DNA from 3 places in the Rheinheimera sp. ATLC3 genome. Region 1 is predicted to be linked to each of the others. Evidence: predicted binding sites of a transcription regulator. Region 1 holds the regulator's gene; each other region holds the start of a gene.

Region 1 (6,811 bases):
GGCAACAGATTTGCCTGAACCGGAACGACCACTAACTACCAACAGCTTCATTTTGCTGTTTCCATTGAGCTGTAGTCGACCAGCAACTGGTATAACTGCTGGTTTGTTTCTGCATGACGGATTTTTTTAGTCAGCTCTTTCTGGCTCAATAGTTTGGCGATGCCTGCCAGTGTACTTAAATGAGCCTGACACTGATCTTCCGGGATCAGAATCGCGCAGAATATATCGACCGGTTGATTGTCTATCGCGTCAAACGGAATCGTTTCTTTACTGACTACGAATACTAACACCGGCTGAGTGACAGTTTTGAGTTTGCCATGGGGGATCGCAATGCCGCCACCTATGCCTGTAGAGCCTAGTTTTTCCCGGGTCATCAGAGCTTCAAGGATACTGTACTCAGATATGTCTGGCAGGCGCTGATGTGCTAGCTCAGCAATATATTCCAGAATACGTTTCTTGCTGTTAAAAAGAACTGCACTTTTAGTGCAGTTCTCGGTAAGCATTGCGGTTAAATTCGTCATAATCTAATCAGTGTCGGGCTATTTTCTCTTTATGCTTAATGACCTGGCGATCTAACTTGTCTATCAACTGGTCTATGGCAGCATACATATTTTCATCTTCAGATACTGCGAATACTTCAGCACCATTAAGATGCAGCTTAGCTTCAGCAATCTGTTTCAATTTTTCCACGTTTAGGATCACATGTACATTGTTTATATGATCAAAGTGCCTTTCCAGTTTGGCAAATTTACTATCTACGTATTGTTTTAAGGCAGTGGTGATTTCAACATGGCGACCGGTCAGATTGATTTGCATAGACATATTCCTTCTTTTAGGCTTATTTACAGCAAGGTCTTGCGTTGATTTGACGGCGGAATATACAGAGACTCACGATACTTAGCGATGGTACGCCGCGCAACGTTAATGCCCTGTTCCATCAGAATATCGGCCATTTTACTGTCACTAAGCGGTTTGGCCGGATTCTCCGCCGCCACTAATTTCTTAATAAATGCACGAATAGCTGTCGAAGAACATTCTCCACCACTTTCTGTACTCACATGGCTGGAAAAGAAGAATTTAAGCTCAAATATACCCCGGGGTGTATGCATATATTTCTGCGTCGTGACTCGCGAGATTGTCGATTCATGCATGCCAACCATTTCGGCAACGTCATTTAACACCATAGGCTTCATCGCTTCCTCTCCGTGCTCAAAAAAAGCCTGCTGCTGCTGAACGATACAATTTGCCACTTTTAATAACGTTTCGTTGCGGCTTTCCAGACTTTTCAGAAACCATTTTGCTTCCTGCAGATGAGAGCGGATAAACTGGGTATCTGCGCTATTTTTTGCGGTACGCGACATCGCGGCATACTGCTGGTTTATACGTACTTTAGGCATAGCGTCAGGGTTTAGTTCAACCTGCCAACGGCCTTTTACTTTTATCACGCTAACGTCCGGAATAACGTATTGTTGCTCTTCACGAATAACGTCAGCGCCTGGGCGGGGGTTAAGGCTATGGATCAGCCGCATGACTTCCCGTAACTCGTCTTCTTTCAGTTTAGTCACACGCATCAAAGAACGAAAGTCACGGTTAGCTAAAAGTTCTGTATGGTCACGGATCATGCTTTGCGCAGCTGACAGGAAGGGGGTATCCGCGGCAAACTGGCGTAGTTGAACCAGCAAACACTCCTGAATAGATCTGGCACCAACCCCCACCGGGTCGAATAACTGAATACGCTTAATGACGGCTTCAACTTCGTCGGCTTCGATATCCTCTATCCCCAGCGACTCCAGAATCTCCTCGCAGCTGATGGTCAACAGGCCATTGTCGTCAATGGCTTCAATAATAATTTCAGCTATTGCCCGGTCAGTATCCGAGAAGGGCGTAAGTTGCATTTGCCAGCGCAGGTAGTCCTGTAACGTTTCACTGGTTTCACCCTGATAGACAAAATCTTCATCGCTGCCGCTGTTTCCGGCACTTACCGGCGCTGCACTAACCAAATCATCCCAGTTGTTGTCCAGCGGCAAGTCTTCCTGAATATTCTGCTCTGACATCGCTTCACTGCTGTCAGGTTCGCTCGGCTCATAGTTGTCGTCTGCTATCTGTTCTGAGTCGGTAGAGTTGAGTGAGGAAGGATCTGAGGTGTCTTTGGCATCAGCAGAAAAACTGTCATAGTCGTCTTCGGCTTCCAGCAATGGATTGGCATCCAATGCTTCCTGAATTTCCTGTTGCAACTCAATCGTTGACAGCTGTAACAAGCGTATAGCCTGCTGCAACTGCGGCGTCATGGTAAGTTGCTGTCCTAAGCGAAGTTGCAAAGAGGGCTTCATCTACTTCTACCGTTATCCTACTGAATAATGTGTTGAGATTGTTTTTCGCTAACTATAGCCTGAATTGCTCACCGAGGTATACATCACGGACCTTCTGATTTGCCAATACCTCTTGCGGTGGTCCCGACGCAATCAGCTCGCCATGACTGACAATATAGGCAATTTCGCAGACATCAAGCGTCTCGCGCACGTTGTGGTCGGTTATTAATACACCAATACCGCGCTGACACAGATGCTGGATAATCTTTTTGATATCCAGTACTGATATTGGGTCTACGCCGGCAAAAGGTTCGTCGAGCAGAATAAAAGCCGGGTCTGCTGCCAGTGCCCTTGCTATCTCTACCCTGCGCCTTTCGCCACCAGACAGGCTCATGCCAAGACTATGCTTGATATGGCCAATATGAAATTCTTCCAGTAAATCGTCTGCTATTTCTTCGCGTCTGCTGGCACTGAGATCTTTGCGGGTTTGTAATATAGCCAGCAGGTTTTCATATACCGTCAGCTTGCGGAAAATTGAACTCTCCTGCGGCAGATACCCTATGCCCTGACGGGCCCGGGTATGAATGGGGTCGAAGGTGATATCTTTGTCGTTCAGGCTGATATGACCTTTGTCTGATGGCACCAGACCGACAATCATATAAAAAGTCGTCGTTTTGCCTGCCCCATTGGGCCCGAGCAAACCGACGATCTGACCTGCATTCACTTCAAGGCTGACATCTTTAACAACTTGCCGGCCTTTGTAACTTTTCGCCAGGTGCGAAGCAACTAACTTCATGGATTATTCTTTTCCTCCGGCGTAAAAATCGTTGTTACGCGTTTTGACTCGTTACTTTCCGCACTTAGTTGCTGTTTTTCCACGTTATATTTGATAATGGACGCTTTGACAACACTACCGCTTTGCGTCAGCTCTGCGTCTCCACTCAACGTCAGAGTGCGGTTTGACGGCTCATACCGCATTTCACTTGCCGTGGCGGTAACCGGCTTACCATCCGCTAATAACTGAGAATAACTCACGGGTGAACCGGTAGCGATATATACCTCTTTGCCCTTGCCTGCACTGGCATTAATCTCCAGCTGGTCGGCTTTCATCTGTAGTGAGCCTTGTGTAATCACCACATTATTACGATAAGTCAGGACGTTTTCCTGCACTGAAACCAGATTATCGGCATCGATCTGAATTTGTTGGGTGTAGTCTGGCTGTGCAGCCATCACCGCAGAGCTGCTTAGCAGCAGAGCTAAGATAAGATTATTCTTCATTACGATATACCGTCTGCTCATGTTGTACTAACTGGAAAGTTTTGCTGGTCAAGTCAGCTTTAATGCCACTACCTTTGATATAAAAGCCTTGTCCCTGAATTAACACTGGTTGGTTGTTTTGTAACTTGTTGTCAGGGAACAGCATTTCCAGCGTATCTGTCTCAAGCCAGTCAATAAGCTCATTTTGCTGCAGGCTATCAATTCTGACCTGTTGCTCAAGGATTATTTTATCCTGGGGGAACCATACCGCGTATTGACTACTGGCTTGCCAGCTTGGCTGATGATCTTCGTTATACAGGGTATACACTGGCTTTTCAAACTGTGTAAATCCCAGTAGTTCAAAATGTTCAAGTCGTTGTGCACTGACGCTGTCTACCAGATAGCCATCACTGTCAAACAGTCGTCGGGTAATATTCTGTGCAATATAGTCAGGCATCAGTTCCTGATCGGTTTGCAAGGCATCATTGCTGTCAGTAGGTTCAAACCAAAGATAAGCAGCGGTGCCGGTCAGTATCAGAACGAGTAAAACCAGTATTTTTCTCATGTGCTACTGCCATCAAATAGGCCGAATTTATCCTGACTGATTAACAGCAGGTCGCATAGTTCGCGCACTGCACCAAACCCGCCAGGTATGCTGGTGACAAAATGGGCATGTTTGACCAGATAGGGGTGAGCATCGTTTACGGCAACAGCCAACCCGCAATGCTGCATTACGACCCAATCAGCTAAGTCATCGCCGATGTAGGCAATTTGTTGTGGCAGAAGTTGCAGTTGCTGCTGTAATTCTTCAAACGCAGCAGTTTTATTTTCTTGCCCCTGATAGATATAAGGCACGGTTAATGATGTCATCCGTTGCTGCACTATGGCTGAATTTCTACCGGTAATCACCGCCACCTCTATGCCGGCCTGGCGTAGTGCTTTAATGCCATAACCGTCCCGGGTATGGAAGGCTTTAAGCTCTTCGGCGTTATTACCCAGATAAATGCGTCCGTCGGAAAACACACCGTCAACATCGCAGATTAATAGCTTAATGTCGCGGGCACGACGCACAATATCGTTACTTACAGGGGTGTAAAGGCTGTTAAAAAGTGACATTTATAATACCCCGGCCCGCAGCAGATCGTGCATATTCATTGCACCGACAGGTTTGCCGGCATCGTCGATAATAATCAGTCCGTTAATTTTCTTCTGCTGCATTATCTGCAGCGCCTCAGCGGCTAATTGTTGTGCCTGTGCCGTGATACAGTTTCGTGTCATAACGTCAGCGATTTGGTTGCTATGGATATCATAGCGCTGGTCCAGAATACGGCGCAGGTCGCCATCGGTAAATACGCCAGCCATTTTGCCTTGCTCGTCAACAACGGCTGTCATACCCAAGCCTTTTTTTGAGATTTCCAGCAAGGCATCTTTAATTGTCGCACTGTACAACACTGCCGGCACCTGCTCGCCGGTGTGCATAATATCTTCCAGGCGCAATAACAACTTACGTCCCAGGCTGCCACCAGGATGTGATAGCGCAAAGTCATCGGCAGAAAAGCCTCTGGCGTCGAGCAAAGCGACTGCCAGTGCGTCACCCATGGCCAGTGTCGCCGTGGTACTGGCTGTCGGGGCTAAGCCTAGTGGGCAGGCTTCTTGTTCAACTTTGACACACAAGTGAGCGTCAGCCAGCTTGGCAAGGGTAGACGCCGGGTTACCTGTCATGGCAATCAGCTTGATACCAAGTCTTTTGATAACCGGCATAATGGTCAGAACTTCAGCGGTTTCGCCGGAGTTCGAAATAGCAATGACGATGTCAGCTGCGGACAACATGCCAAGGTCACCGTGACTGGCCTCACCCGGGTGAACGAAAAAAGCCGGAGTACCGGTAGAGGCCAGTGTCGCCGCTATCTTGCTGCCAATATGACCTGATTTTCCCATACCGGTGACAATGGTCTTGCCGGTGCTATCAAAAATCAGCTGACAAGCCAGATTAAAATCAGCATCCAGATATTGTTTTAGTTGTTCAACGGCAGCAGTCTCGATTTTGATTACTTCTGCCGCCCGGATTGTAAAATCAATTGTCATATTTTTGCCCCGGCGTTTACTGCGACATCGTGTTGAACAGCAAGTACTGATAACCAACAAAGCCGGATAACAGCAAGGCACCCTCTATACGATTAATGCGTTGACCTTTACCTATACGCAGAGACATCAGTAACATCGCAAGCGTTGCAGCGATCATCACATAGCTATCCCGGCTACCGGCCATGGGATCCAGCGAGTCGGGGCCAATAACGGCACCTAAGCCTAATACAGCCAGAATATTAAAAATATTGGAGCCGATAATATTGCCAAGCGCCAGGTCATCCTCACCTTTGAAGATGCCAATGATGCTGGCGGCGAGTTCAGGCAGGCTGGTGCCGATAGCGATAATAGTCAGGCCTATTACCAAGTCACTCATGCCAGCATAACGGGCGATGGTGACAGCGCCATGCACCAGTAATTGCGAGCTGGCAAGCAGAAGCAGCAAACCTATTACCACCCAAACTACCGCGCGCAGCAGTGAAATTTGCTCTGGCATTTCGCTGTTAATCTCAGCAATTAACGGATCATCGGCTTCGGCATGCTTACCCCAATATACCAACAGACAAATAAAGCCGGTGAATGCTACGAGCAGCAGCACACCTTCGGTGCGGGTTAACATATCATCGCTGATAAAGTAATAACCAAGCAGGGTACAAGCAAACAGTAATGGATACTCGCGTTTTAAGGTAAGCGAGGATACCAGTATCGGTTTGAGCAACGCGGCTGCGCCTATGACCAGCAAAATATTGGTAATATTAGAGCCTAATGCATTGCCAACGGACGTATCAAGCCGGCCTTGCCAGGCCGCACTGGCTGAAACCAGCATCTCTGGTGCGGAAGAGCCCATCGCTACTATTGTAAGGCCGATAATCATCGGAGAAATACCTGCGGTTCGGGCAACAGATGACGCACCGAATACAAAGCGGTCGGCGCTCCAGATCAGCAAAATCAGGCCAACCAACACAAAAATCACGGCTAATAACAAGGGTGACAAAATTTTTTCCCCAAATGCGCTGTCGAATCAGAGATTATTTTCCAGTTTATTGACTGTAATTGCAAAAAAAGCTGCGGTTTATCTAACGTAGCGAATTTTTAGCACAGTTTGTTACGATTTTTTGTAACGACTTTAGCGATGAAGCCGTTTACAATAATACAACCTT
Region 2 (6,811 bases), 580 kb from region 1:
ATGGCTGCGCATTTCACGAATGTAGCGCAGCACGCCGAGCTCAGAAGTATAATCATGTTCCAGTTGTTTCAGCAGCGGTTTAATTGCCTGTTCTATCGTGTCTTTACGCAGTGCGCGCATCCCTTCCGACACTTCGCGTTTCCACTGCGGTAACTCAAGCAACTGCTCGTTTAAGATGGTCTCGAGCTCGCCGACCAGTGCATAAAAATACTGCCGCTGCTCTTCTGTTAGTTTAGAAAATTCCTGGTCATCCAGTGGCTTACCATCAATAATCGGCGAAAAACTGACAGCACCGTTTTCTTCATACAGCACAACATTTTTTTCAAGCGCCTTTTTCTCAACCAGTTCAATCGCCTGTTCGTACTTATCATCAAAAGCACGGGCTATGGCTTTTTTCTTACGCTGGTAGCCCGGGTTATCAAAGGCTGCCGGAAAGGTATCCAATAACTCATCGATCAGGGCTTCAATGCGTTTAACCAATATCTTGCCTTCGCCGGGCAGCAGACGCAGCGTATTGGGCACGCGTTCATCTTCAAAATTGTTCAGGTAGCACCATTCATCCGGTGTGGCTTTCTCGCTGGCGGCCTGCTGCAGAATATCCTGTACCAGCGTAAAGCGCCCCAGCGCCGGTTCCCCCATCACGTACAGGTTATAGCCGGGCATATCCATGCCAACGGCAAACGCCAGTGCCGATTTGGCTCTGTCCTGGCCAATAAAGGCGGGGATAAGCTGCTGTGGCGACAACGCCTGCTTAATCAGTTTATTGTCCAGTTGCGGGCCAAGCTGATGCACCGTCAGTGCCAGGGGATGTGGATGTTGGGTCATGTAATACCTTAGCGTAACCAACTGTTATGGCGGGTATACTAGCAAAAAGCAGCTTAGCTGTACTGGTCAATTTCATCGTTTTACTAAAGAAATACCCCCTGTTGTCGATACAGTGTTTACCAAGGCATAGATAACACGGGGCCAATTATGAAAGAAACTTACCGCTTAGAGAGGATCCGCAACCTGGGTGTTCGTTTGCAGGAGCTGGAACTGGTTTCTTTATCACCGGGTAAATCCTACGCCAGTGCCGCCCTTAACTTTTTGTTTGCAGACCATGAGCTGGAACGTCCTAGCGGCCTGCCACTGGAACACACGTTAAAAACGCTGGGTGAAGCCATCATAGCCAAACGCAAAGTGCGCTTTACTAACCTGGATGCAGATGCTGTAATCGATTTTTTCTGCCGCCTGTATCGCGTGCACTAAGCCACTTTAGCCCCGCCCCCGGCGCAGTAAATTCATACTGCGCTGAAATATTTCTGCACTGCCGCCGTTCTTATAGCAAAGTTATTGATTTTATCACTCAGGTATCTATGCAGACTGTTATATCGCTGTACCAGCGTGCCGTGGCAAAAAGCCAGCATTTATCCGGCTTTGCACCTTTTTTACTGCGGCTTTATCTGGCGCCGGTTTTATTGCAGGCCGGCTGGAACAAATATCAGCATATCGATGACACTATCGCCTGGTTTGGTAACACAGAATGGGGCCTGGGCTTACCGGTACCGGCCCTGATGGCAACCCTTGCCATTGCCGCTGAAATGCTGGGAGCTATCTTACTGTTGTTTGGGTTATTCACCCGTCTGGTCAGCATTCCACTGATGGTAACCATGCTGGTGGCGATCTTCGCCGTACACTGGCCAAATGGCTGGCTGGCGATTGCCGATAGCAGCAGCTGGCTGGCAAACGAGCAGGTTGTTAACTCGGCGCAGCAGCTCAGTGCAGCCCGCAACATATTGCAGGAGCACGGTAATTACGACTGGCTGACCAGCAATGGCAGCATTGTTATCCTGAACAATGGTATTGAGTTCGCTGCTACCTACTTTTTAATGCTCGTCAGTCTGTTTTTTAGCGGTGGCGGCCGCTATACCAGTGTCGATTATTACCTGATGCGCAAAGTACCGGGTCAGCGAACTGTACCGGAGCTACAACATGGGTGAGCTACATTTTTTGCCAGCACAACGAAATAACGCTAGGCTGGCAGCAGAATCAACCAAAGATAACAGGCCGATGGCTGAAAACTCTGCAACAACACTGACAAGCAATAACGCTGCAGTGGTAGCCTTTGACAACAGTGGCAGCAAAACCAAGCGTTATGAGCAGCTGGTGCAGCTGTATCATGCTGATGTATACCGCTATGGCTATTGGCTGTGCAAAGACCCGGATATAGCCCAGGATCTGGTACAAGAAACCTTTCTGCGGGCCTGGAAAAGCCTTGATAGCTTGCTTGATGCCGGTGCTGCCAAAGCCTGGTTAATCACGATAGTACGGCGGGAAAACGCCAGGCGCTTCGAGCGGCGTCAGTTTGATTATGATGATGCAACCGAGCAGGAAAGCCTGCCCGATACCAGCCAGACCAGTGCCGAACAGGACTGTGATAATGACACATTGCGCCGCCATATGGCGGCATTAGCTGAAGAATACCGCGAGCCTTTGGTATTGCAGGTTCTTGGTGGCTTTAGCAGCGACGAGATAGCCGCTGTGCTGCAATTGAATGTAAACACCGTTAACACCCGGCTATTCCGGGCGCGTAAATTACTGCGCGACAGCCTGATGCAACAAGGGGGATCCAGCCATGGATAACACTGAATTACGCCGTATTTTAATGGCAGATCCTTTTAGCACTGAGCCAAAAGTACTGGCCGCAATTGCCAACGACAACGACCTGCGCAGTTTTGCCTGTGAATTACAGCAACAGCAGCGCCAGTTAGAAGATGCACTACATATCCCGGTACCGCCGATGCTGGCAGAGCGCTTGTTGCAGATACCACAGCAACAGCAAAAGCCACGCCGTAACTGGTTTACACCGCTGGCGATGGCGGCCAGTATTGCTGTAGTTTCAGTATTAGGCTTACAACTTTACTACAACAGCTTTGCAACAGATTTAGGCGGTCATGCTCTGGCCCATGTTTACCATGAAGAAAACTACCTGCTAAAGCATGCACAAGTGCAGCCGGTCAGTGCAGTAAATCTGAAACTTGCAGACTTTGATGCCAGCCTGCAAGACTGGCAGGACGACATTATTTATGCCCGTTACTGTACCTTTCAGGGGGTGCGCTCTTTGCATCTGGCAGTAAAAACCGACAGCGGCTATGCCACGATCTTTGTGGTACCCAAAGAAGTTGAGTTGGCCTTTAAAGCACAGTTTGCCGATGAACGTTATCAGGGCATCACTCTGGCTATGCCTAAAGCAAACGTGGTCATCGTCAGCAGTAACGCCACTGATTTGCAGCAGCTGCCGCAGAAACTGCAGGATAAACTCATTTTTTCAGCCTAACCGGCTTAGTCCTGTGTAAGGCTGGCATTGCGTAACCTACGCCACAGGTATAAGCCGTACCAGGCGTTAAACCAGAAGCCAATATAGACGATAGCGGTCAGCTGTAACTCACGCGAAAAATACAGCGGTACCGCTACCGTGTTCACAACAAGCCAGAACCACCAGGTTTCGAGTTTGCGGTTCATCAATAAAAACTGCGCAATCACGCTGAACATCAAAATAGCGGAATCAATAAAGGGGGCATAGGCATCCGTCATGCTGTGTAATATGTAGCCGTACAGCAACGTTACCAGTGCTGCCAGAGCGCTGTAGCCCACCAGACGCCACAGTGGCGTATTCGTAACCTGTTTGACGCCGCTTTGCCGGCCCCATTGATACCAGCCTATGCAGTTGGTGGCGACGAAGAACAGCATCAGCAGCACCTCAGCATAAAGTTTGACCTGATAAAACAGTGCGGAAAACAATAGGCAACCAATAATACCCAGCCACCAGGTATGAATGCTATTGCGCGCTGCCAGAAATACAGCCAGCAGATAAAACCCGTTCGCCGCATACTCCAGATATGCTGTTTCCATGCCATTATCCTGTAAATAACGTTGTAAACCTAAGCAACCAACCTATTGATGTGCCAGCATAAAGCCTGTCATACCGAGCATAAACCCCAGCACTGTGCCCATTGGTGGGCCCCAGTGACGCGCCAGCTTTACCTGCGGTGCCATATCCTGAAACACCGAATACAGGATACCGCCGGCGGCAAATAGCATCATCGCACTCACTATGACCGGCTGCTGCTGTAACCAAACATAACCGACAAGGCCGGCAGCCGGGCCAAGTAGCGCCATAGCGCTGAAACTGATGATCAGCCGCCATTTAGAGCCATCAGAGGGGTTGAGCTCCCGGTAAGCATTAAAACCTTCGGGTAGATTTTGTAATGCAATAATACCGGCTAATAAGATGGCTGTATTAGGATCTGCACTAAACGCGGCACCAAGCGCAACCGATTCCGGGATAAAATCTGCCAGCATTGCCGCGAGCTGACTGGCCGGCGTATTGGCTTTTTTCAATATAATATCCAGCAGCATAAAGCCAAAACCACCGGCAACAAACCACAGCGCTGCGGGTATAACCGCCTGATGCTTTATGCCTTCAGGCACCAGTACCAAAGCAACTGCAGATAACAGCGCACCGGCACCAAAGGCCAAAACACTGTGGCGAAACTCTTTTTCCAGCCAATGTGGCCGGATATGCTCAACGGCAGCCAATAACGCACCAGCTGGCATCGCCAGGCCGGCAGCAAAGGTGCAGAGTATAATTATCAATAAAGTATCCAGGCCCTGCCCTCAACGCTATGCGAAACCGTGGTTAACAACCTAACCATTTTTACCAAGTCTCGCAATGCTTGCTTTATCGGGTTGCACATCACGCACACTCAATACCGTCAAAAAAGTTTACACACATCAACACCATTGATTATAACTAAATGAATTTAAACAAAAATAATACAGGCACGCTTTTTGCTGACGTTGCGCAATTGTACAGACATTAACATTTATTCATGGAGAGAAAAAATTGAAGTTACTTAAAACAATACTATGCGCTACTGGTTTAATGGTCTCTAGTGCAGCAATGGCCGGTCCGATTTTAATTATTAATGGTGCAAACCAAACTACTGAACCAGGTACTACCTCAGCGCTGACAGATAACCTTAAAACCTTACACGAAGCCGTTGGCAACACAGTAACTATCGTTGACGATCTGCTGGGTGATTTATCTTCTTACGCTCAGGTATGGGACGTACGCTTTTTCAATGCCGCAGCCTTGGACAGTATCGACCAGACAGCCTACAGCAACTATCTGGTAAATGGTGGTGGCTTGTTTTTGATGGGCGAAAACAGCAATTTTATGGAACGGAATAACTCAGTACTGTCGCTAATCTCCTCTCTGGGTGGCGGCGATCTTGGCTATAACGATTGCTCTGATGGTACTCAGATGGTACATGCACCTTTTACCGGCCCGAATGATGTGTCTGAGGTTAATTACGCTGCGTCGGGCTGTTTTAATAATAAAGGAACCGGTCAGTGGATCACGTCGAGGGCTGACGGCTCTGTCGGTTCAGGTGTCGCCTTTACTGCTGGCAGCCTGGCTAATGCTATGGCTGGTGCCTTGACAACAATCCTGGATGTGAATTTTATGATGAACGACTTTGATCTGCCTAATTCACAACAATTGACGAAAAACCTGATTGCTTTTGTGGGTGAGCAAACTGAGAATCCATCTAATCCGGTACCGGCACCTGCCAGTATTTTTATTCTGGGCAGCGCTCTGGTGGCGTTAAGATTACGCCGTAAACAAAAGTAAACCGCTAGCCTGGTTGTAAGCCGCCGGTCAGGGCGGCTTTTTTATGCCTGCCGCTTAGCCTTTTAATGCCCTATCTACTGCTGCTTCGGCATGTAGCAGTGTGGTGTCAAATAACGGTACTGCCGCATCCGCTTTGCCTACCAGCAAACCAATCTCTGTACACCCCAGAATTATCGCATCCACACCTTGCCAGGCTAGCCCTGCCATCATACGCCGCACTGTCTGTTTCGACTCCGGGTTAATAATCCCCTGACATAACTCCTGATAAATAATCTGATGCAGACTATCGCGTTCGGCGTCATTTGGCAGCAGTACTTCTATGCCATATTGGTCATTCAGATATTCACGGTAAAACGGTTGTTCCATGGTAAATTTAGTACCAAGCAAGCCTACCCGGCTAAAACCGGCCTGTTTAACCGCCATAGCCGTTGCGTCGGCAATATGCAGCAGAGGAATGCTTACCGCTGCTTCAATGCTGCCGGCAACTTTATGCATAGTATTAGTACACAACACAATAAAATCGGCCCCGGCCAACTCTAGCGAGCGAGCCGCATCAGCGAGCATGGCACCGGCGGCGTTCCAATCGCCGGCATGTTGTAAACGCTCGATATCGTGAAAATCAACGCTATACAAAATACACCGGGCGGAATGTAAACCACCCAACTGCTGTTTCACGCCTTCGTTTATTGCCCGGTAGTAAGGAATGGTCGACTCCCAGCTCATACCACCAATCAACCCTATCGTTTTCATAATTTGCTCGTCGGTGCACTTAAAAGTACTAAGCTAGCATAGTACTTTGCAAAAAAAACCCTGCAATGCAGGGCTTTTTGTTTCTAGCAGAATCAGGCTTCAGCTTAATGCAGGCGCATCGAAATTGGCTGGCTCGTCGCTGTAAATGCATACGTTCCAGTCCGCTGCCAGGCCGTCTTCGGCTAAGCAGTAGGTTTCAAAGAAGTGCTTTATCTCAGCGCGCTGGCAGTGCGCTTCAAAGCTTGACAAGTCGGCCCAGATTTCGTTAAAGGCAATAGGAAAGCTTTTGCCTTCAGCAAAAGGGCTTTCTATCTGACGTGTCACAATGTACTGCAAACAGCCGTCTTCACGGTTACTGTTTGGTTCCAGGCTCTGCAGCACTTGAAA
Region 3 (6,811 bases), 1.4 Mb from region 1:
CTGGCAACGCGATGGCACACGAGCATAAAACCGGCAGACACGATGGTGCGCGTTATGAACACCATCAGCCAATGAAGCGCATGCTGGCAGGGCTGGATTTGACTGACAGCCAGCGTGAGCAGATTAAACAGATAATGCAACAACAGCGCCAGGAAGCCAAAGGCAAGCGCCGGGATGGCTCAGCGCATCAGCAAATGCAGGCTTTATTAATGGCTGAGCAGTTTGACGAAAGTGCCGCCCGACAATTGTTGGAACAGCAGCAACAGCAGGCCCTGGAAAAAAGGTTGATGATGTTGAAGCTGCAGCACCAGGTATTACAGGTGCTAACAGAAGAGCAGCGCCAACAACTGGCTGAAAAACATCAGCAATGGCAGCAGAAAAAACTACAGCGGCAGTCTTCTTAATTGCCATGGTGGCAAATATAGAGTAGCGGCGTTATCGCTACTCTATATTTAACTCTTTGAGTTTACGGGTCAGGGTATTACGCCCCCAACCAAGCCGCTTAGCGGCTTCCTGCTTATGGCCATGGGTAAAATGCAAAGCCTGCTGCAATACAGTGCGCTCAAATTCCGGACCTGCCTCTGCCAGAATATTTTCTTCGCCAGCGTTAAGTTTATGGCTGATCCAGCCCGCCAGCATATCCTGCCAGCTACCATCTTTCTGGCTGATAGACAAAGCACTGCTTTTAGGTGGTGTGGTCAACTCCGGGGGTAAGTCTGTGACGACTATATGTTTACCGCTGGCCATTACGGTTAACCAGCGGCACGTATTCTCCAACTGGCGTACGTTGCCTGGCCAGTCAAGCTGTGTAAGGAACTGTTCGGCTTCTTTGGTTAATATTTTTGCTTCTACATTCAGTTCTTTCGCCGCTAATTGTAAAAAATGCTGCGCCAGTTTCGGTATATCTTGCTTGCGTTCTTTCAATTGCGGCAAATGTACTCTGATAACATTCAGGCGATGAAACAAATCTTCACGAAATTTACCTTCACTGACCAGTTGCTCCAGGTTCTGGTGTGTCGCAGCTATGATCCTTACGTCTACGCCAATAGCCTGATGGCCGCCGACCCGGTAAAACTGGCCATCGGCCAGCACGCGCAATAAGCGAGTCTGTACATCAAGCGGCATATCACCTATTTCGTCGAGAAATAAAGTGCCGCCGTCGGCTTGTTCAAACCTGCCTTTACGCAGATTATTTGCACCGGTAAAAGCCCCTTTTTCATGGCCAAACAATTCAGATTCAATCAGATCTTTAGGGATCGCAGCCATATTCAGAGCGATAAAAGGGTGCTCTGCCCGAGGGCTGTGCTTATGCAGTGCGCCGGCGACTAACTCTTTACCGGTACCGGATTGACCATTTATCAGTACACTGATACTGGAGCGGGCCAGACGGCCAATGGCGCGAAATACTTCCTGCATCGCTGGCGCTTCGCCAATGATTTCCGGCGACAGGGACGGCGCAGCAGATTTATGTTTGGGTTGCCTTGCCAGCGCATGTTCCAGTGCCCGGCTAATCAATGCAACTGCGTCATTGACATCAAAGGGTTTGGGCAAATATTCAAAGGCGCCACGCTTAAATGCATTTACCGCGCTGTCCAGATCGGAATGGGCTGTCATGATGATGACCGGTAGCTCAGGCGCCAGCTCCTGCAGTCTGCTCAAAAGTGCCATGCCGTCGGTGCCCGGCATCCGGATATCGGATACCACCACAGCAGGTTGATCGTATTCCAGCCTTTGCAGCATCAAATCTGCAGATGCATAGCTCTCGCATAAAATATCCGCCCGGGCCAGGGCTTTTTCCAGAACCCAACGGATGGAATTGTCGTCATCAATAATCCAGACAGTATGACTCATCAGTTCAATCCTCAGTGTCTGCAATAGGCAGGTATAAAGTAAATTCGGTGTGGCCAGGCCAACTGTCACAGTCTATCCAGCCACCATGTTGATGGATAAGGGTTTGCGCAATGGAAAGCCCCAGACCGGTACCGCCGGCTTTACCACTAACCATCGGGTAAAACAGCGTGTCTTTTATCTCTGTTGGTATACCGGGGCCATTGTCGATTACCCTGATCAGTGCCACCAGTTTATAGCGTTTACCATGCAGCGTATGCTGATGCAGTACTCTGCTCTGCAGGCTGATAACTGGGTTCTCAGTGTGATCCAGGGCTTGCTGGGCATTGCGAACAATGTTTAGTAGCGCTTGCTCCAGCAGCTCAGGGTCGAATGCAAAATCCGGAATGCTCGGATCGTAGTCCCGGTAAAATTGCACTTGTCCGGCGTTGTCCATAATAGCCAGTTGACGCACTTGTTCTATCATCTGGTGTAGGTTGCTGCGGGTTCTCTGAGCCGGGCGGTAGGGGCCGAGCAGGCGATCAACCAGGTTTCGCAGCCGGTCCGCCTGGGCAATAATTAACTGGGTATACTCGGTCAGTTCTTCCGGCAAAGACTCTTCCAGCAGCTGGGCTGCGCCACGTAAGCCACCCAGTGGGTTTTTTATTTCGTGGGCCAGGCCCCGTATCAACTCACGCGCCGCAAGGTGCTGATGCTGTTGCAAGTTTTCAAGGCTTATCTTGCGTTGCTGGTCTACCTGGCGTAGCTCTAATAACAGATGTTCCACCGGTGTTTCGCACAGTGTTACTGAGATATCCAGCAACAAATGGCGGCCATCAGCCAGTACGGCCTGCACATCGCTGACGCCAAACCCCTGCTTACTGCTTAATGCGCTGGTAAAGTGTTGCGCTGTAATATCGCAGTGCAAAAACAGATCCGGAAAATACTGCTCGCTAAGACGTTTTTCACCTAGTCCGAGCACAGCACAGCAGGCAGTATTGAAATAGCGTACGGTCAGCTGCGCATCGAGCAGCATGACCGCAGTCGTTAAATGTTCACTGATATGGATATGTAATTGTTCTGTGCTTATCACGGTATTGGCCACTGTTTTATCCTTTGCACCAAACTGGTGCGAAGCTAAAACAGTGTAATTCAGCTTAGACTGAATTGCATAGCGTATGCACTAATTTGGTGAAATTACCGAAGCTCTATGTAAATAGAAGGTCGTTACAGGACTTGTTGCAATAAGCTTGCCGCTTTGGTCAAAAAGCTCCATCTGCAGTTTATGTTCGCCACGTTCTATATCCCGCAAGATAAATACTGCGTTGTTCTGCGGCTCTGCCTGGGGTTTACCATCTAACAGTAAACGTACGCGCAAACCACGTTCGAACATTGGGCTGATTTTGCCAGATACGTACACTGAGCCAGTGTTGTCACGTACTGTACCCTGATCTTCGGGTTGTGCAATTTCAACCTTGAACGGCTCTTTCGCCGGCTGTTTACGGGAAGGAAGGGTTGGATCTGTTGCTTCCATGATATTGGCCCGGCTTGACAGGTTCACTTCTTCTGCACCGGGTTGTGGGCTGTCAGAAAACACCAGAACGCCGTTTGCATCCCGGGTGACGAAAACTTTCTTACTTTCCTGCGCTTGTAATAAGTTGGCTGAAAACAATACTAGCAAGGTAAACAACACTTTATTCATGCATTAATCCATTTATATTTTATTATTATTCTGTTGTTCTAAATGGCTACTCTAGCCTGCTTTGTATTGTTTTTCTACAAAAAAAAAAGCTCACCGAAGTGAGCTTTTATCAATCAGACTGTTGTTACACGCTGTAGTACAGTTCAAATTCAAGCGGATGAACAGCAACTGCAACCTTGCGGGCTTCAGCACGTTTAATATCGATGTAGGCATCGATCATCGCATCAGACATTACGCCGCCTTTGGTGAAGATTGCACGGTTTTTATCCAGCTCATTCAGTGACTCTTCTAATGAAGTAGACACCTGAGGAATATTCGCTGCTTCTTCAGCTGGTAAGTCGTAAAGATCTTTATCCATTGCATCGCCTGGGTGGATCTTGTTCTGGATACCGTCTAAACCCGCCATCAACTGAGCAGTGAATGCCAGGTAAGGGTTAGCTGCAGGATCCGGGAAGCGACATTCAATGCGGCGTGCTTTAGCACTTGGTACCAACGGAATACGGATAGAAGCAGAACGGTTACGTGCAGAATAAGCCAGCATTACCGGTGCTTCAAAGTGCGGCACTAAACGCTTGTACGAGTTAGTTGATGGGTTGGTAAAAGCATTGATGGCTTTTGCATGCTTAATGATACCGCCAATATAGTACAGAGCCAGTTCTGACAAACCTGCGTATTTATCACCTGCAAACAGGTTAACGCCGTCTTTTGCCAGTGACTGGTGGCAGTGCATACCTGAACCGTTATCACCAACCAGTGGTTTTGGCATGAAGGTAACGGTTTTGCCATACAGATGAGCTACGTTATGGATAACGTATTTTAACTGCTGAACTTCGTCCGCTTTTTTAGTTAAGCTGTTGAATTTAGTTGCAATTTCATTCTGGCCAGCGGTCGCTACTTCATGGTGGTGCGCTTCAACTGTCTGACCCATTTCTTCCAGCACCATACACATGGCGCTACGGATATCATGGCCTGAATCTACTGGTGGCAATGGGAAGTAACCGCCTTTGATGCCAGGGCGGTGGCCTTTGTTGCCATCTTCATAGCTGGTGCCTGAGTTCCAGGCTGCTTCTGTTGAGTTAATTTTGAAGAATGAACCAGACATGTTTGTTTCAAACCGGATGTCATCAAACATGAAGAATTCTGGTTCAGGGCCAAATAAAACAGTGTCCGCAATACCGGTTGATTTAAGGTATTCTTCTGCACGTTTTGCAATTGAACGTGGGTCACGCTCGTAGCCTTGCATGGTGCTTGGTTCGATAACATCACAAGTAATGTTTAGCGTTGTTTCTTCAAAGAAAGGATCCAGTACGGCAGTTGAGGCGTCTGGCATCAGGATCATGTCTGAGTCATTAATGCCTTTCCAGCCCAGAATAGATGAACCGTCGAACATTTTGCCGTCTTCAAAGAAATCTTCGGTAATCTGGTTTGCAGGAACTGTCACGTGCTGCTCTTTACCTTTGGTATCAGTAAAACGTAAATCTACAAACTTCACTTCATTTTCTTTAATTAAACTCAGTACAGATGATGCAGACATGCATTCCTCCAATTAATCTGTTTTGAACTGATTTAGCGGTGTTGCTCCAATAAATGCCAGATATGTGCCAAAGCTTTAACACCATGAAATATATGTACTTTACCTAAGTATATTGGGCTATTAATTTTGAAGTTGCACCAATTAGGTGCCTATGTGCATCTTGATGGTGCATTGGTTGCAGGGTTAAGTCTAGTCATTGATTTACTGTTCGCTAAAAAAATTTGCCTAATTCTCAGTTGCAGTTTTTCTTTCCTTGTAAAAACAGAGTAGAATGTGCGCCCTTTCGTTTCAGTTAGTTTTGCCTGGTGGTCATTATGGTCATCTAGTGCCACAGAGGATAGTTCACATGAGCGTCACTGCAACAAATTTAGATAAGCTGCGCAACGTTGCCATTATTGCGCACGTTGACCATGGTAAAACCACTTTGGTTGACAAACTGCTGCAGCAGTCTGGCACCTTCGATGCCCGCGCAAAAATGCAGGAGCGCGTCATGGACTCCAACGCGCAGGAGTCTGAGCGCGGTATTACTATTCTGGCGAAAAATACGTCAGTACGCTGGAACGGCTACCATATTAATATTCTGGATACGCCGGGCCACGCTGATTTCGGTGGTGAGGTAGAGCGTGTTCTGTCTATGGCCGACTCGGTGTTATTGCTGGTAGACGCAGTAGACGGCCCGATGCCGCAGACCCGTTTTGTTACGCAAAAAGCTTTTGCTCATGGCTTAAAACCGATTGTTGTTGTAAATAAAATTGACCGCCCGGGTGCACGTCCGGATTGGGTTATTGACCAGGTGTTTGACCTGTTCGATAACTTAGGCGCTACCGATGAGCAGTTGGACTTCCCGATTGTGTATGCCTCTGCGCTAAATGGCTGGGCAACGCTGGATCACAACGAGCCTAAAGCGGATATTACTGACTTGTTCCAGGCGATTGTGGATCATGTTGCACCACCAGCGGTTGAGCTCGATGGCGAAACGCAGTTGCAGGTATCGCAGCTGGATTACTCAAGCTATTTAGGCATCATCGGTATCGGCCGTATTAAACGTGGTGCCTTAAAACCTAACCAGCAGGTAACAATCGTCGGTGCAGACGGCAGCAAGCGCAACGGTAAAGTGGGTCAGGTATTTGGTTATTTAGGCTTAGAGCGTGTTGAAACAACAGAAGCTTCTGCCGGTGATATCGTTGCCTTTACCGGCCTTGGTGAACTAAAAATCTCTGATACCATCTGTGCAACCACTAAAGTTGAAGCTTTACCGGCGCTGCAGGTAGATGAACCTACTGTTACGATGACCTTCCAGGTAAACACCTCTCCGTTTGCCGGTAAAGAAGGTAAGTTTGTTACGTCACGCCAGATTTTAGAACGCTTAAATAACGAACTGAAACATAACGTGGCACTGCGGGTTGAAGAAACCGATGACGGTGACAAATTTAAAGTATCAGGCCGTGGTGAACTGCACCTTGGCGTATTGATTGAGAACATGCGCCGTGAAGGTTTCGAATTAGCGGTATCACGCCCGGAAGTGATCATGAAAGTGGTTGATGGCGTGAAAATGGAACCAATGGAGAACGTGACCATTGACTGTGAGGAGCCTCATCAGGGGTCGATCATGGAGAAAATGGGTGAGCGTAAAGCCGAAATGACCAATATGCAGCCAGATGGTAAAGGCCGTATCCGTATGGACTTCCTGATGCCAAGCCGTGGTCTGATTGGTTTCCGTACCGAGTTCATGACAATCACCTCAGGTA

What was found. Region 1 encodes sigma-54, which starts transcription at its own class of promoters, with help from an activator protein. Its sites were predicted from a motif close to TGGCANGNTNCNTGCTT; they were not measured.
Region 2: a site for sigma-54 is predicted at 4,820-4,836, ahead of AC5SV9_RS05890 (PEP-CTERM sorting domain-containing protein). Genes of this name have one in related genera too.
Region 3: a site for sigma-54 is predicted at 5,117-5,133, ahead of glnA (glutamate--ammonia ligase). Genes of this name have one in related genera too.

What each region holds. Positions count from the first base shown of each region.
Region 1 is NZ_CM182103.1:1,823,853-1,830,663, reverse strand. It holds gene rapZ (RNase adapter RapZ) at 1-51, opposite strand, end outside; gene ptsN (PTS IIA-like nitrogen regulatory protein PtsN) at 48-521, opposite strand; gene hpf (ribosome hibernation promoting factor) at 529-816, opposite strand; gene AC5SV9_RS08535 (RNA polymerase factor sigma-54) at 843-2,330, opposite strand; gene lptB (LPS export ABC transporter ATP-binding protein) at 2,383-3,105, opposite strand; gene lptA (lipopolysaccharide transport periplasmic protein LptA) at 3,102-3,587, opposite strand; gene lptC (LPS export ABC transporter periplasmic protein LptC) at 3,577-4,131, opposite strand; gene kdsC (3-deoxy-manno-octulosonate-8-phosphatase KdsC) at 4,128-4,682, opposite strand; gene AC5SV9_RS08510 (KpsF/GutQ family sugar-phosphate isomerase) at 4,683-5,651, opposite strand; gene AC5SV9_RS08505 (calcium/sodium antiporter) at 5,668-6,645, opposite strand.
Region 2 is NZ_CM182103.1:1,244,195-1,251,005, forward strand. It holds gene AC5SV9_RS05855 (Lon protease family protein) at 1-825, opposite strand, end outside; gene AC5SV9_RS05860 (hypothetical protein) at 973-1,248, shown strand; gene AC5SV9_RS05865 (HvfX family Cu-binding RiPP maturation protein) at 1,356-1,979, shown strand; gene AC5SV9_RS05870 (sigma-70 family RNA polymerase sigma factor) at 1,972-2,622, shown strand; gene AC5SV9_RS05875 (DUF3379 family protein) at 2,615-3,316, shown strand; gene pnuC (nicotinamide riboside transporter PnuC) at 3,322-3,891, opposite strand; gene AC5SV9_RS05885 (ZIP family metal transporter) at 3,934-4,635, opposite strand; gene AC5SV9_RS05890 (PEP-CTERM sorting domain-containing protein) at 4,943-5,674, shown strand; gene AC5SV9_RS05895 (aspartate/glutamate racemase family protein) at 5,729-6,424, opposite strand; gene AC5SV9_RS05900 (putative quinol monooxygenase) at 6,524-6,811, opposite strand, start outside.
Region 3 is NZ_CM182103.1:3,192,838-3,199,648, forward strand. It holds gene AC5SV9_RS14755 (Spy/CpxP family protein refolding chaperone) at 1-404, shown strand, start outside; gene glnG (nitrogen regulation protein NR(I)) at 442-1,851, opposite strand; gene glnL (nitrogen regulation protein NR(II)) at 1,856-2,932, opposite strand; gene AC5SV9_RS14770 (DUF4124 domain-containing protein) at 3,011-3,529, opposite strand; gene glnA (glutamate--ammonia ligase) at 3,654-5,063, opposite strand; gene typA (translational GTPase TypA) at 5,410-6,811, shown strand, end outside.